Regions from separate parts of the Micromonospora sp. IBHARD004 genome, predicted to be linked through region 1. Evidence: riboswitches for the same ligand, from Rfam matches in the RefSeq annotation. Region 1 holds a riboswitch; each other region holds the start of a gene.

Evidence for each region. Region 1 has a riboswitch for cyclic di-AMP ahead of ACTWO6_RS06150 (NlpC/P60 family protein). Riboswitches for the same ligand answer to the same signal wherever they lie in the genome.
Region 2: linked by a shared signal. The riboswitch ahead of ACTWO6_RS25580 (coiled-coil domain-containing protein) and the one ahead of ACTWO6_RS06150 (NlpC/P60 family protein) in region 1 are both predicted to bind cyclic di-AMP.
Region 3: linked by a shared signal. The riboswitch ahead of ACTWO6_RS19750 (transglycosylase family protein) and the one ahead of ACTWO6_RS06150 (NlpC/P60 family protein) in region 1 are both predicted to bind cyclic di-AMP.
Region 4: linked by a shared signal. The riboswitch ahead of ACTWO6_RS00495 (C40 family peptidase) and the one ahead of ACTWO6_RS06150 (NlpC/P60 family protein) in region 1 are both predicted to bind cyclic di-AMP.

Annotation. Positions count from the first base shown of each region.
Region 1 covers NZ_CP199934.1:1,253,600-1,256,530, reverse strand. Annotated here, with positions in the region: gene ACTWO6_RS06160 (FAD-dependent oxidoreductase) at 1-509, opposite strand, end outside; gene ACTWO6_RS06155 (FAD-dependent oxidoreductase) at 557-1,057, opposite strand; cyclic di-AMP (ydaO/yuaA leader) riboswitch at 1,879-2,029, shown strand; gene ACTWO6_RS06150 (NlpC/P60 family protein) at 2,032-2,931, shown strand, end outside.
Region 2 covers NZ_CP199934.1:5,256,647-5,259,577, reverse strand. Annotated here, with positions in the region: gene ACTWO6_RS25580 (coiled-coil domain-containing protein) at 35-1,108, opposite strand; cyclic di-AMP (ydaO/yuaA leader) riboswitch at 1,113-1,244, opposite strand; gene ACTWO6_RS25575 (cation diffusion facilitator family transporter) at 1,388-2,302, opposite strand; gene ACTWO6_RS25570 (HelD family protein) at 2,408-2,931, opposite strand, start outside.
Region 3 covers NZ_CP199934.1:4,055,212-4,058,142, reverse strand. Annotated here, with positions in the region: gene ACTWO6_RS19755 (glycoside hydrolase family 3 protein) at 1-924, shown strand, start outside; cyclic di-AMP (ydaO/yuaA leader) riboswitch at 1,100-1,273, shown strand; gene ACTWO6_RS19750 (transglycosylase family protein) at 1,275-1,946, shown strand; gene ACTWO6_RS19745 (YbaB/EbfC family nucleoid-associated protein) at 2,122-2,559, shown strand; gene ACTWO6_RS19740 (DUF899 domain-containing protein) at 2,607-2,931, shown strand, end outside.
Region 4 covers NZ_CP199934.1:104,060-106,990, forward strand. Annotated here, with positions in the region: gene ACTWO6_RS00490 (N-acetylmuramoyl-L-alanine amidase) at 1-786, opposite strand, end outside; cyclic di-AMP (ydaO/yuaA leader) riboswitch at 1,018-1,153, shown strand; gene ACTWO6_RS00495 (C40 family peptidase) at 1,215-2,201, shown strand; gene ACTWO6_RS00500 (low temperature requirement protein A) at 2,897-2,931, opposite strand, start outside.

The sequences.
Region 1 (2,931 bases):
ACGACGCGGTCGGTCGTCGTGCGCCGGCCCTCGCCGGTGAGCTGGTCGAGGACGATGCGGCTGTCGTCGAGCGAGAGATAGGTGGTGAACTGCGCTTCGCCCTTGACGTCTCCGACGGCGTAGATGTGCGGCTGGCTCGTCCGAAGGTGCTCGTCGGCCTCAATCTCTCCTGCCACTGTGGTGCGGACGCCAGCGGCGTCCAGCCCGAGGTCGCGCGTTGCCAGCACCCGGCCGGTGGCGGCGAGGATGGCGTCGACTTCGACGCTGTGCTGCTGGCCGTCCTTGTCGTAGATCACCGTCGCGCCGCTCTCGCCGTCGCGTACCTGGGTGACGTGCGCACCGGTGACGATTTCGATCCCGTCGCCCGCCAGGATGCTCTCGGCCACGGCCGCGATGTCATCGTCCTCCCGGCCCAAAAGGCTGGCAGCGCGCACGAACATGGTGACCTGGGAGCCGAACGCGCGGTAGATCGAGGCGAACTCGATCCCGAGGTACCCGCCGCCGACGATCGCGAGCCGCGGCGGCAGGAGCGTTGACTCAATCAGATCCCTGCTTGTCAGGGTGCGCTTGCTGCCGGCAGGCCGGGGATGTCAGGAACGATCGGTTCCGAGCCAGTGTCGATCAAGATTGTGTCGGCGGCGACGGTGAGCTGCTCGTCGGCCGTCACGACGCTGACGGAGTGCGGGTCGATGAAGGTGGAGCGCCCCGTGAGCACCGTCACCGTCTCGATGCTGTCCAACGCGTCGAAGTTGCCGCGACGCATCATCTCCCGGATGGCCTGGACCTCCCGGACTGACCGTTGGTACCAGTCCTGCGCCGGGTCATCCGGCCGGCCTTTGTGGGAACGGTCGACGAGTCCCTTCGTCGGTACGCAGCCCACGTTGGGGCAGGTGCCGCCGTACATGCGGTCCGACTGCTCCACGAGCACGATGCGCTTGCCGAGCCGGCCCATCTTCGCGGCTACGGTCTTACCCCCCTTGCCGAAGCCGATGACGAGAATGTCGGCGTGAAGAATTCTGTTCACGGCACCCATATCTCCGGTCTCCAACATAGCCATTCGGCCATTGGCGAGCGTGAAACCAAGCAATATCGATCCAAATAGCGCCGGCCCATGCTATCTGAAGACGCGCCGCTCCGTGATTCAAACGGGTTATAGCCGCCATAAGGAGGAAGCTTGCAGCCGAGAAGTCAAACCCGTAGCGTCGGCGCATCCGGCCGGGTCGTCAAGTCATCAACGCGATGACGCTCGGGCCGGACCGCCCAATCGCGATCATGTGAGCCGGGGAACCAACCGAACATTGGGTGAATCCAGGGCCCGACGGTCATGGAAGGGCGCATCCTCCCGCCCGAACCCGTCATGGCCAACTGGATCGCCACCCGCGGCTACTCCGCCTGACCGCACCACGCCACGCGCGGCCGAAGGTGCTGCTCGCGGAGTGTGCCCGATGAGGAACACTGTAGGCACGGATCCGTCGTACGACAGTTCGGCGGATCCGTGCCGTCAGTTCCACCCTCGTGGAAGCCGGCCGTCATACATCACGGACCGCAAATAGGCCACCCCCGACCGCCAATGCCCCGGAGGCGTATGCCGCCAGCACGTCCGAGCCGGCCCCAAGGATCGAGCGGTGCGGTTCCCGACCTGGCCAAGCCTCACGCGAGCCGTTACCGCAGGAGAACAGTGCGCAGGTTGAGGGTCAAGATTAGAGCCGTTTAAGATTCGATTAGCGGAACCTTATCGTACGCATAATTCCGGCACCCAATGTGCCCGCTTGACAGCGCAGTGAATTGGCGTCGCCGGCTCGTTGATTTCTTTGGGCCGTCCTCACTAATGTTGGTCAGCGTCCGTTCCGGATGTCGGTCTCCACCTGGAGTACCCCGGGACGGCCACCGCCGAGTCGCTGGACGTCACTGGCGTCGACAGGCGAGCCGGGGAACCACCGCAGGTTTCGGGGTGAATCCGCATCAGCGGTAGGGCGCCTTCCACGCCCGAACCCGTCAGCTAACCCGGCAGGCGGTCGAGGTCTGTGCACCGTGACGTGCGTCGGCCTCGAGTGGAAGGAGCCGAACCCGTTGCCACCCGTGCGCACCCGGCCCGCCGGATCGCGTCTATTCACCAGAATCCTCGCCGTCGCGGCGGCGGCCATGGTGGCCGTCGGGCCAGCGGCCCACGCCCACGCCGCACCGTCGGCCGCCGATGTACAGCAGCAGATCGAAGCGGCGTGGCAAAAGCTCGAACCCGTCATCGAGCAGTACAACAAGGTCCGGTCGGAACTGGCCACGAACCAGCGGAGATCGGCCGAACTGAGCCGGAGGATCGAGCCACTCGGCAAGTCGGTGGAGATCAGCAGGACCCGGGTCCAGGGGATTGTGGCGGGGTACTACAAGCAGGCAAAGTCGCTTTCCACATTCAACGCCCTGCTGTCCCGCGGCTCGCCGCCGACCGCGTTGGGGGATCAGCTCGCGCTCGTGAATCAGGTGGCAAATTCGGAGCAGCGACAGATCACCCGGCTGTCGGACCAGCAGGCGAGCTACGACGCCGACAAGAAGAAGGTTGACGCGCTGATCGCGATACAGCAGCGCCAGCAGGCCCAGTTGGCGGCTCGCAAGAAGGCCATCGACGCCGAGATCAAGCGGCTGGATGCGCTACACAGACAGGTCGCCGCCGCGGAGGCGACCGCAGCGGCCAAGGCGGCCGCGGACGCCGCGGCGGCCAGAGCCGCAGCCGCCGCGCAGACAGCCGCCACCGCGAGCAGCACCTCACCCATCACGTCGACCAGTTCGCTGTTCATCGGTGGGAAGTGTCCCGCCGTCCCCATCACGGGAAGCGGCGGCGTCGCGGCGAAGACCGCGTGCAATCAGATCGGCGAGCCGTACGTGTGGGCGGCCGACGGTCCCGACTCGTTCGACTGCTCCGGCCTGACCCAGTACGCG
Region 2 (2,931 bases), 2.8 Mb from region 1:
GGGTGACCCGTCCGGCGACGGATCACCCCCCGGCTCAGTAGACCGACAGGTGCACGTGGTTGGTGTGGTCGCTGGACGGGTCGCCGTTGCCGCCGCTGTACGACTTCCAGCCGCTGCTCGGCAGCCAGATCTGCTTGAACCAGATCACGTAGAGCACGGCCAGGGCGTCGGAGTTGCGGACGAAGTACGCCGCCAGGTTGTTGCCGTACGTCCGGTCGCCGCCGCTGGCGACGCCGCCGAAACCGTCGGACTGCGCGGCGAAGTCGCACGCCCGGCCCTTGGGGTGTTCGCCCGACCCGCTGGGTCGGTAACAGGAGACGTACCGGGTGAACCCGGCCGACTTGGCCTCGTTGAGCGCGTGCAGCGTGCGCGGGGTGATGCAGCCGTCGGCCGGGGTGGGGTCGTTGACGCTGCACGACTCGGGCGGCCAGGAGCCGTCGGAGTTGCGTGGCGCCGGGTCGGCGTTCGCGGTGGAGGTGCCCCGGACCGTGCCGCCGCTGTCGCGGGCGCTCTCGGCGCGGTCGTTCGCCACCTCCAGCGCGCGTTCGGCCTGCTGCTTGCGCTTGCCCATCACCGCGACCTGCTTGCGCTGTTCCTGGATCTCGGCGGTCAGCGCCGTCCGGGTCGCCGTCGCCCGGTCCCGGGTCTCGATCAGGTCCCGCAGCGCCCGGTCCTCGTTGGCGGCGACCTGGCCCAGCGCGGCGGCGCGGTCCATGAAGCCTTCCGGGCTGTCGCTGGCGAGCAGCGCCGCCGCGGTGCCGAGCCGTCCGGTCCGGTACGCGACCCCGGCGATCTCGCCGACCTTGGTGTCGCGGACGCTCAGCTCGGCGTTGATCGTGGTGAGCTGGTTGGTGAGCTGCTTCTGCCGGCCGGCCGAGCGGGCCAGCGCCGTCTTCGCCTCCAGCCAGCCCTTGCTGGCCGCGTCGAGCTGGGCGCGCAGGGCCGGGGTGCCACCCTCGTCGTCGCCGGGGGCGGCGGCGAGCAGGCCGGCCGGGGGCGCCGCCCCGGCGGGGCCGACCGGCGCGGTCGCGAGGCCGAGCGCGAGTGTCGCCACGAGCAGGGCCGCCAACCGGGCGGCCGTCCGTTTTGCAGGTGCCACTGCTGGCATTCAGGTTTCCTTCCGTCAGCCGCCGACCGGGTTAGCTGACGGGTTCGGGACGGAAGATCCCTACCGCTGGCGCGGATGCACCCCACGAACATGGTTCCCCGGTTCGCCGCGGGCGGCGATTAGGCGGCGGCCACCGCAGGCGCCGGAGGGCGCCGCCCGGCGGAGGCCGGGGCCGAGCCTACCGGCGGTGCCCCGGTCCGGCCCGGTGAGCTACGGGCACGAACGGGGGCAAAACCGGCACAGGTGCACAATACCCGCACTGATTTAAGTTTGCCCTAATTACCACTCGACTGCACCACAGGCCCCGGCTGACGCTCCGGGCTCGATCTGCAACGTGGCGTGTTCGATGTGGAAGTCCTCCCGCAGGGCGGCCCGCGCGGCGGCCAGCACCTCGCCCACCTCGGCGCCCGGGCACATGGTCAGGTGCGCGGAGGCCACCTCCATCCCCGAGGTCAGCGTCCAGACGTGCAGGTCGTGCACCTCCGCCACGCCGGGCACCGCCGCCAGCCGGTCGTGCACCGCGGTCACCTGGAGGTGCTCCGGGGCGGCCTGCACCAGGATGCGCACCGCGGCGCGCCCCAGCCGCCAGGTGCGGGGCAGGATGAACAGCCCGATCGCGACGGCGACGAGGGGGTCCGCCCACCACCAGTCGGTGAGCGCGATGACCAGTGCGGCGCCGATCACCCCGAGCGAGCCGAGCAGGTCGCCCAGCACCTCCAGGTACGCCCCGCGCAGGTTGATGCTCTCCTGCGCCCCGCTGCGCAGCAGGGCGAAGGCGGCGATGTTGGCCAGCAGGCCGAGCACCGCCACCGCGAGCATGGGACCGGCCAGCACCTCCGGCGGCTCGCCGAACCGGCGTACCGCCTCGACCAGCACGTAGACCGCGACCGCGCCGAGCAGCACCGCGTTGGCCAGGGCGGCCAGCACCTCCAGCCGGTAGAGCCCGAAGGTGCGCTGCGGGTCGGTGTCGGCGTGTCGGGTGGCGGTGATCGCGGCGAGGGCCATGCCGATGCCCAGCACGTCGGTGAACATGTGCCCGGCGTCCGAGAGCAGGGCCAGCGAGCCGGTCGCGAACGCGGTGACCGCCTCGACCAGCATCAGGGTGGTGAGCAGGCCGAACGCGGCCCAGAGTCGACCCCGGTGGCGGTAGGCGGCGTTGGTCACCGCTCCGCTGTGGTCATGACCTGCGCCCACGCCCACACCCTTTCGCCCTCGCCCCGGCCGGGCCCAATCTATGTTCACATCGCTATGTATGCAAGTGAACGGCCGGCGTCCGCCCGTTGGCGGTCGAAGCCCTGCTCAGCCCAGCGCGTCGAGGGTGGTGAGCCGCTGCGTGGCCCGGGAGAGCGCCACGTAGAGGGTCCGTACGCCGGAGCCCGGGTCCGCCCGGATTTCGCTCGGCGCGACCAGCACGACCCCGTCGTACTCCATGCCCTTGGCCTGCAGGCTCGTCACCACCTGGAGCCGGGAGCCGCCCAGATCGCCGAGCCAGCCGGCCACCTCGTCCCGGCGCGGCACCGGGGTGATCACCCCGACCGTCCCCTCGACCTCGGCCAGCAGGGTCCCGGCCGCCTCGACGGTGGCCGCCGCCAGCTCGGCGGCCGGCACGGTCCGCTCGACCGGCTCGATGCCGGTGGAGCGCACCGCGGTGGGCAGCGGCAGGTCCGGGTAGAGCCGGCGGATCTCCGCCGCCGCCACCGCGAAGATCTCCGCCGAGTTGCGGTAGTTGGTGGTCAGCGTGAACTGGTGCCGCCGGCGTCGCCCCAGCGCCTGGTCCCGGGCCCGGGTCAGCTCCTCCGGGTCGCCGGTCCAGGCGGTCTGCG
Region 3 (2,931 bases), 2.8 Mb from region 1:
TCCGACTGGAACGGTATCGACCAGATCGACGGCAGCTCCGGCTTCACCGCCGCCGAGGTCACCGCCGCGATCAACGCCGGCATCGACATGGTCATGGTGCCCACCGCCTGGAAGAACTTCATCAGCACCCTGCGCGCCGAGGTGCAGAACGGGCACGTGCCGCTGAGCCGGATCGACGACGCGAACCGGCGCATCCTGACCAGGAAGTTCGAGCTGGGCCTCTTCGAGCGCCCGTACACCGACCGGACCTGGACCCCGACGGTGGGCAACGCCGCCCACCGGGCGCTGGCCCGGCAGGCCGTGCGCCAGTCCCAGGTGCTGCTGAAGAACGCCGGCGGCGTGCTGCCGCTGGCGCGGGACAACAACAAGATCTTCGTGGCCGGCCGGAACGCCGACAACATCGGCAACCAGAGCGGCGGCTGGACCATCTCCTGGCAGGGCTCGTCCGGCGCCATCACCCCGGGCACGACGATCCTGCAGGGCATCCGGGCCGCGGTCGGTCCGACCACGACGATCACCTACAACCAGCGCGGCACCGGCATCGACGGCAGCTACCGGGCCGCGATCGCCGTCGTCGGCGAGACACCGTACGCGGAGGGCCAGGGCGACCGGACCGGCAGCATGAGCCTGGACCGGGAGGACCTGCGCACCATCGCCACCCTGCGTAACGCCGGCGTGCCGGTGATCGTGGTGCTGGTGTCCGGCCGGCCGCTGGACATCGCCGCTGGGCTGCCCGGCTGGAACGCGCTGCTGGCGTCCTGGCTGCCCGGCACCGAGGGCGCCGGCGTGGCCGACGTCCTCTTCGGTGCCGCGCCGGTCGGAAAACTGCCGATGACCTGGATGAACTCGGTCAGTCAGCAGCCCATCAACGCCGGCGACGGGCAGGTTCCGCTCTTCCCGCAGGGCTACGGCCTGACGTACTGAACGCGTTCGCGGAGGCCGCCGGGCGTCTACCCGGCGGCCTCCCTATTGCACGTTCGGGAGTGTCGCAACTCGAAGTTCCGCGCCTTCGCCCGGCCGGGTGAAGAACTTCACAAGAAGTGGGCGATCGTCCGAAATCGTTCCTAACGTCGTATGCGTTCGCGATCGCGGACACCACGGACCGGCAACGCCTAATCCCGCCGCCGGCCCGTCGGTACCTGGACCTCAGGCGGGAGCGGGGGACCCACACGTTCCTCGGTGCTCGACACCTCGGGGTGAAGCCGCCTGACGGCGGCCGGGCTCCTCGGCCCGAACCCGACAGCTCACCTCGTCGGCGTGGAGGAAACCACACCATGGCAACTGAATACACCGCACGCCACCGACGGACCAGCGCGCGCCGCCTCGCCGTCGGGGCGCTCGTCGTCGGTGCCGCGACCGGCGCCGCCGCGATCCTCGGCCCGGCCGCCCCGGCCAGCGCGGCCAGCGTCAACTGGGACGCCATCGCCCAGTGCGAGTCCGGCGGCAACTGGCACATCAACACCGGCAACGGCTACTACGGCGGCCTCCAGTTCTCCAAGAGCACCTGGAACGGCTACGGCGGCCAGAAGTACGCCAGCCGCGCCGACCTGGCCAGCCGCGGCGAGCAGATCGCCATCGCCGAGAAGGTCCTCGACGGGCAGGGCATCGGCGCCTGGCCGGTCTGCGGCAAGAAGGGCGGCTCGACCCGGCAGTACTCCACCAAGGACTCCGGCTCGACGTCCCGGTCGGACTCGGGATCGAAGTCGAAGGCGGAGAAGCGCTCCTCGCGGAGCGAGCAGCCGGCGACCCGCAGCCACCGGCGTACCGCGCCGGCCTCGGGTGACTCGACCACCACGTACGTGGTCAAGCCGGGCGACACGCTGTCGATGATCGCCGACGTACGGGACCTCGCCGGCGGTTGGCACGCGCTGTACGAGCGCAACAAGCGCGTGGTCGGCGCCGATCCGGGTCTCATCTTCCCGGGCCAGCAGCTCCGGCTGCGCTGACGTACCGCCGGAATCCGGCCCCGTGGGCCGGTGCCGGCGCAGCCGACGAACGCCCGGCCGGTGCTCCGGCCGGGCGTTCGCCGTCGTGGTGGACGTGGTGCCGGTGTCCCGGGCGGGCCGGATGGCGGATTGCTATCGTCACGGTGCTCGTGAAGGACGTGAAGAAAGCGCGGGTATGACCAACGAACCGTTCTCCGCGGCCGCGAGCCTCGATGAGCTGCTGACCCGGACGGAGCAGGCGCTGTCGGCGATGCGCTCCCGGCCCGCCGAGCACACCGACGGCGATGCGGAGGAGCTGCTCCGCGCCACCGGCACCGCGGCCGACGGGCTGGTGCGGGCCGTGGTCGTCCAGGGTGGGCGGTTGGAGTCCGTCGCCGTCGACCCGCGACTGTCGGCCGAGGGGATCGAGGCGGTCTGCGCACACGTCGTGGTGGCCGTCAACGCCGCCCTCGCCGACCTCGACACCCAGGTCAGCTCCTCGGCGCGGGCCGACGTGGACGCCCTGGCCGCCCGGCTCGGTGGGTTGCGGGAGCAGTCGAGGCGGCAGATGGAGATGTTCAGCCAGGCGATGGAGCACGCCGCCGCCCGGCTGGGCGGCGGCCGGACGGGCTGACCCGCGCCGGTCGGCGAAATGTCGGTGCCCCGGATCACAATCCCGGGATGGAGAAACCGCGGATCGTGACGGCCGAGGAGTGGCAGCGGGAACGCGACGAGCTGCTCAAGGCCGAGAAGGAAGCCACCCGGGCGCTGGACGCCCTCGCCGCGCGGCGTCGTCGTCTCCCGATGGTCAAGTTCGACAACGCGTACGTGTTCGACTCGCCCACCGGCCCGAAGACCCTGCTCGACCTCTTCGAGGCTCGGGACCAGCTCGTCGTCTACCAGTTCATGGACAGCGGCCCGGACCACTTCTGTCCGGGCTGCACGGCGTTCACCGACAACATCCCGTCCGGCGGCCCGGCGGCCCTGGCCCGGTACGGGGTGAGCT
Region 4 (2,931 bases), 1.1 Mb from region 1:
TTCCAGGCCGTCGGGCCGCTCGGCGCGGCGCAGCCCGAGCCGGTGCAGCCCGGACTCGTCGGGGGTCACCTCGCGGGCGGCGAGGGTGACCCGCTGGCCGTCGTCGGTGGTCCGGGTGGCGCCGACGCTGATCTGGTCGTACACCTCGTCGGCGAAGGCCGCCGCGGCATCCTCGGTGTCCGCGCCGGAGTACCGGGCCACCGCGCCGTACCAGGCCGCCGGGTCGCTGCCGGCGCCGACCGGCGCGGCCAGTTCCCTCTGGTACGACGCGAGCAGCGCCGCCCCGCCGCGGATGTTGGCGGTGGCGTCGGTGCGCAGTGTCTCCTCGGGTACGCCGGTGAGCGCGGCGGCGGCGTCGAGGGTCTGCAGGGACGCCCGCGGCAGGAGGTCCCCGGTCGGCTCGGCCGCCGCGGTGGAATCGATGACCAGGGGCCGGGACTCGTCGCCCCGGGGGTCCTCGTTCTCGTCGACGTGCGAGCTGGAGGGCGTGGCGACGACCTGGTCGGCGTCGGTCAGGTGCATCGGCCCGTAGCCGCCGCTGGTGCTCGGCTGGCCGGGGTGGGTGTCCCAGCGGGACTCCAGGTACGACACGCCGAGCAGGACGCTCTCCGGCACGCCGTACTCGGCGGCGGCCGCGGCGTACTGCTGCTGGCGGTCGGTTGGCTCGGCGGACCCGGCGGCCAGGGGCTCGGCGGCGACGGGTCCGGTGCTGAGAAGGGCGGTCGCCGCAGCCACGGCGGTGGCGAGCAGAACTCGTCTGCTCGGCGGCAAGGGTGGACGGAGCATGGAACCTCCAGATCGGGCGGAAGTCACTGCGTGCTCACCCTCACCCCACGCATGGTGTTGGGTCAATACCTTTCCCCGCAGTGATGTTGAGTGAAAGAAACCTTCACCGCCGCGATCCCCGGAAATTTGGGTACGGAGTGTCACGGCGCCGTGGGTTGCGGATTGATAACGGCGATCTCTACTCTGGTCAATCGTCGGCCGGTGTGTGCATCGTCCAACCCGGGTGGTGACGGTCCGACACCGCCGAGTCGCCTCCGGGCGAGCCGGGAACCCAGGTACCTGGGGTGAATCCGCAGCACTGCGGTAGGGCGGCTCCCTTCCCGCCCGAACCCGTCAGCTAACCCGGTAGGCGGTCAGCGAAGAAGGAGTACGGAAGCCCGGTGGCACACCATGCCCCGCGGCGACCGTCCGTCCGGTCGGTCGACCGGATGACGGCTGCGCCGCGTCCACGCTGGTCCCGCTTCACCACCGCACTCGCCGCCCTGGCCGGCACCGCCGTCATCCTGACCGGCGGCGCCACGGCGGCCCACGCCGAACCGTCGGTCGCCGAGATCGAGCGCCAGATCGACCAGGACTGGAACAAGCTCGAACCGATCATCGAGCAGCACAACGCCACCCGCCAGGACCTCGCCGTCAAGCGGAAGCAGGCAGCGGCCCTGGCCAAGCAGATCACCCCGCTGCAGCTCCAGGTCGACCTCGCCATGGGCCAGGTCGGAGGTCTTGCCGCCGACGCGTACAAGGGCGACAACCTGTCGACCGTGAACGCGCTGCTGGGCAGCCGGTCGCCGAGCGACGTCGTCGCCGGCCTCGAACTGCTCGACCGCTTCGCCCACCGCCAGCAGCAGCAGGTGCGCAACGTCGTCGAACTCCGCGACCAGCTGGCCGCCAAGAAGAAGCCGCTGGACGAGATGGTCGCCCAGCTGACCCGGACCGAGGCCCAGCTCGCGGCGAAGAAGAAGCAGATCAACGCCGAGATCGCCCGCCTGGACAAGCTCCGGCTGAAGGTCTACGGCAGCGGTGGCGGCGGTCCGCTGCGGCCCGCGCCCTGTCCGTCCGGCTACCCGGGCGGCCCCGCCGGGGTCGCGGTCAAGTTCGCCTGCGCCCAGATCGGCAAGATCTACGTCTGGGGAGCCGCCGGCCCGGACCACTACGATTGCTCCGGCCTGACCATGGCCGCCTGGGCCAAGGCCGGCGTCTCGCTGCCGCACAACGCCCGCCAGCAGCACGACGTCACCCGCCGGGTCAGCCGGAGCGAGCTGCGCGCCGGGGACCTCGTCTTCTACTACAGCGACCTGCACCACGTCGCCATGTACGTCGGCGGCGGCTGGGTGGTGCACGCCTCCCAGTCCGGCAAGCCGATCACGATGAAACGCGTCGACGACGGCCAGATCAACAGCTACGGCCGACCGGGCTGATCCATCGGAAGGGGCTCCCGCGTGGCGGGGGCCCCTTCCGCCGTCAGCGGGTCGGCCAGGTGCGCCAGAGATGCCATGCGGGCTTGGCTGTCACTGGTGGCGGTGGTCATCGTGCCTCTCACCTGCGGCGGGAGTGGTGAGGCGTGGGGGACATCGGTGGCCGGTCGCGAACCTGTGACGGCCTGGAGACGGCCTGGCGGTCGCGGACACCGAACGCCAGGCCTGCTCCGCTGACCGGAATCGAAGCGCACTGTCAGCTTGGGAATCGCACAAGATCGCATCGTCCTGCAGCCCAGCCGCTGGTCGGTCCGGTCCTGGACGGCCTGACTTGGCCCCTGGTGGCACCCGCTTGTGGCCCGTGGATGGCCCGGCAGTTTCGACTGCCGTTGGCGGAAGTGGCTCAGCGACGGTTACGAGATCGGCGGACCGCCCAGACCCCGCCAACGATCGCCGCAGCAGTCGGCAAGAGGCAGCAGAGCGTCAGGACCAACAGGTGCCACGGCTTGAGAGCTCCCATGGCCGTGAGGATAGGCACCGCTCCCCAACACCGCTGTCCCTGCGGAGCCTCAGTTTGGAAGATGCTTGATCACCGGGTTGATGTCCGAAACGCCTGGTCGGTCAGGAGCGATGCTGTGGTGACCGCTCGCATTGTGGCCCGTGGATGGCCCGTCGGCCTCGCTCTCTGCCGGCCTACCTCAGAGAGCGGACCCGCTGGGGTGCTGGTCTGACG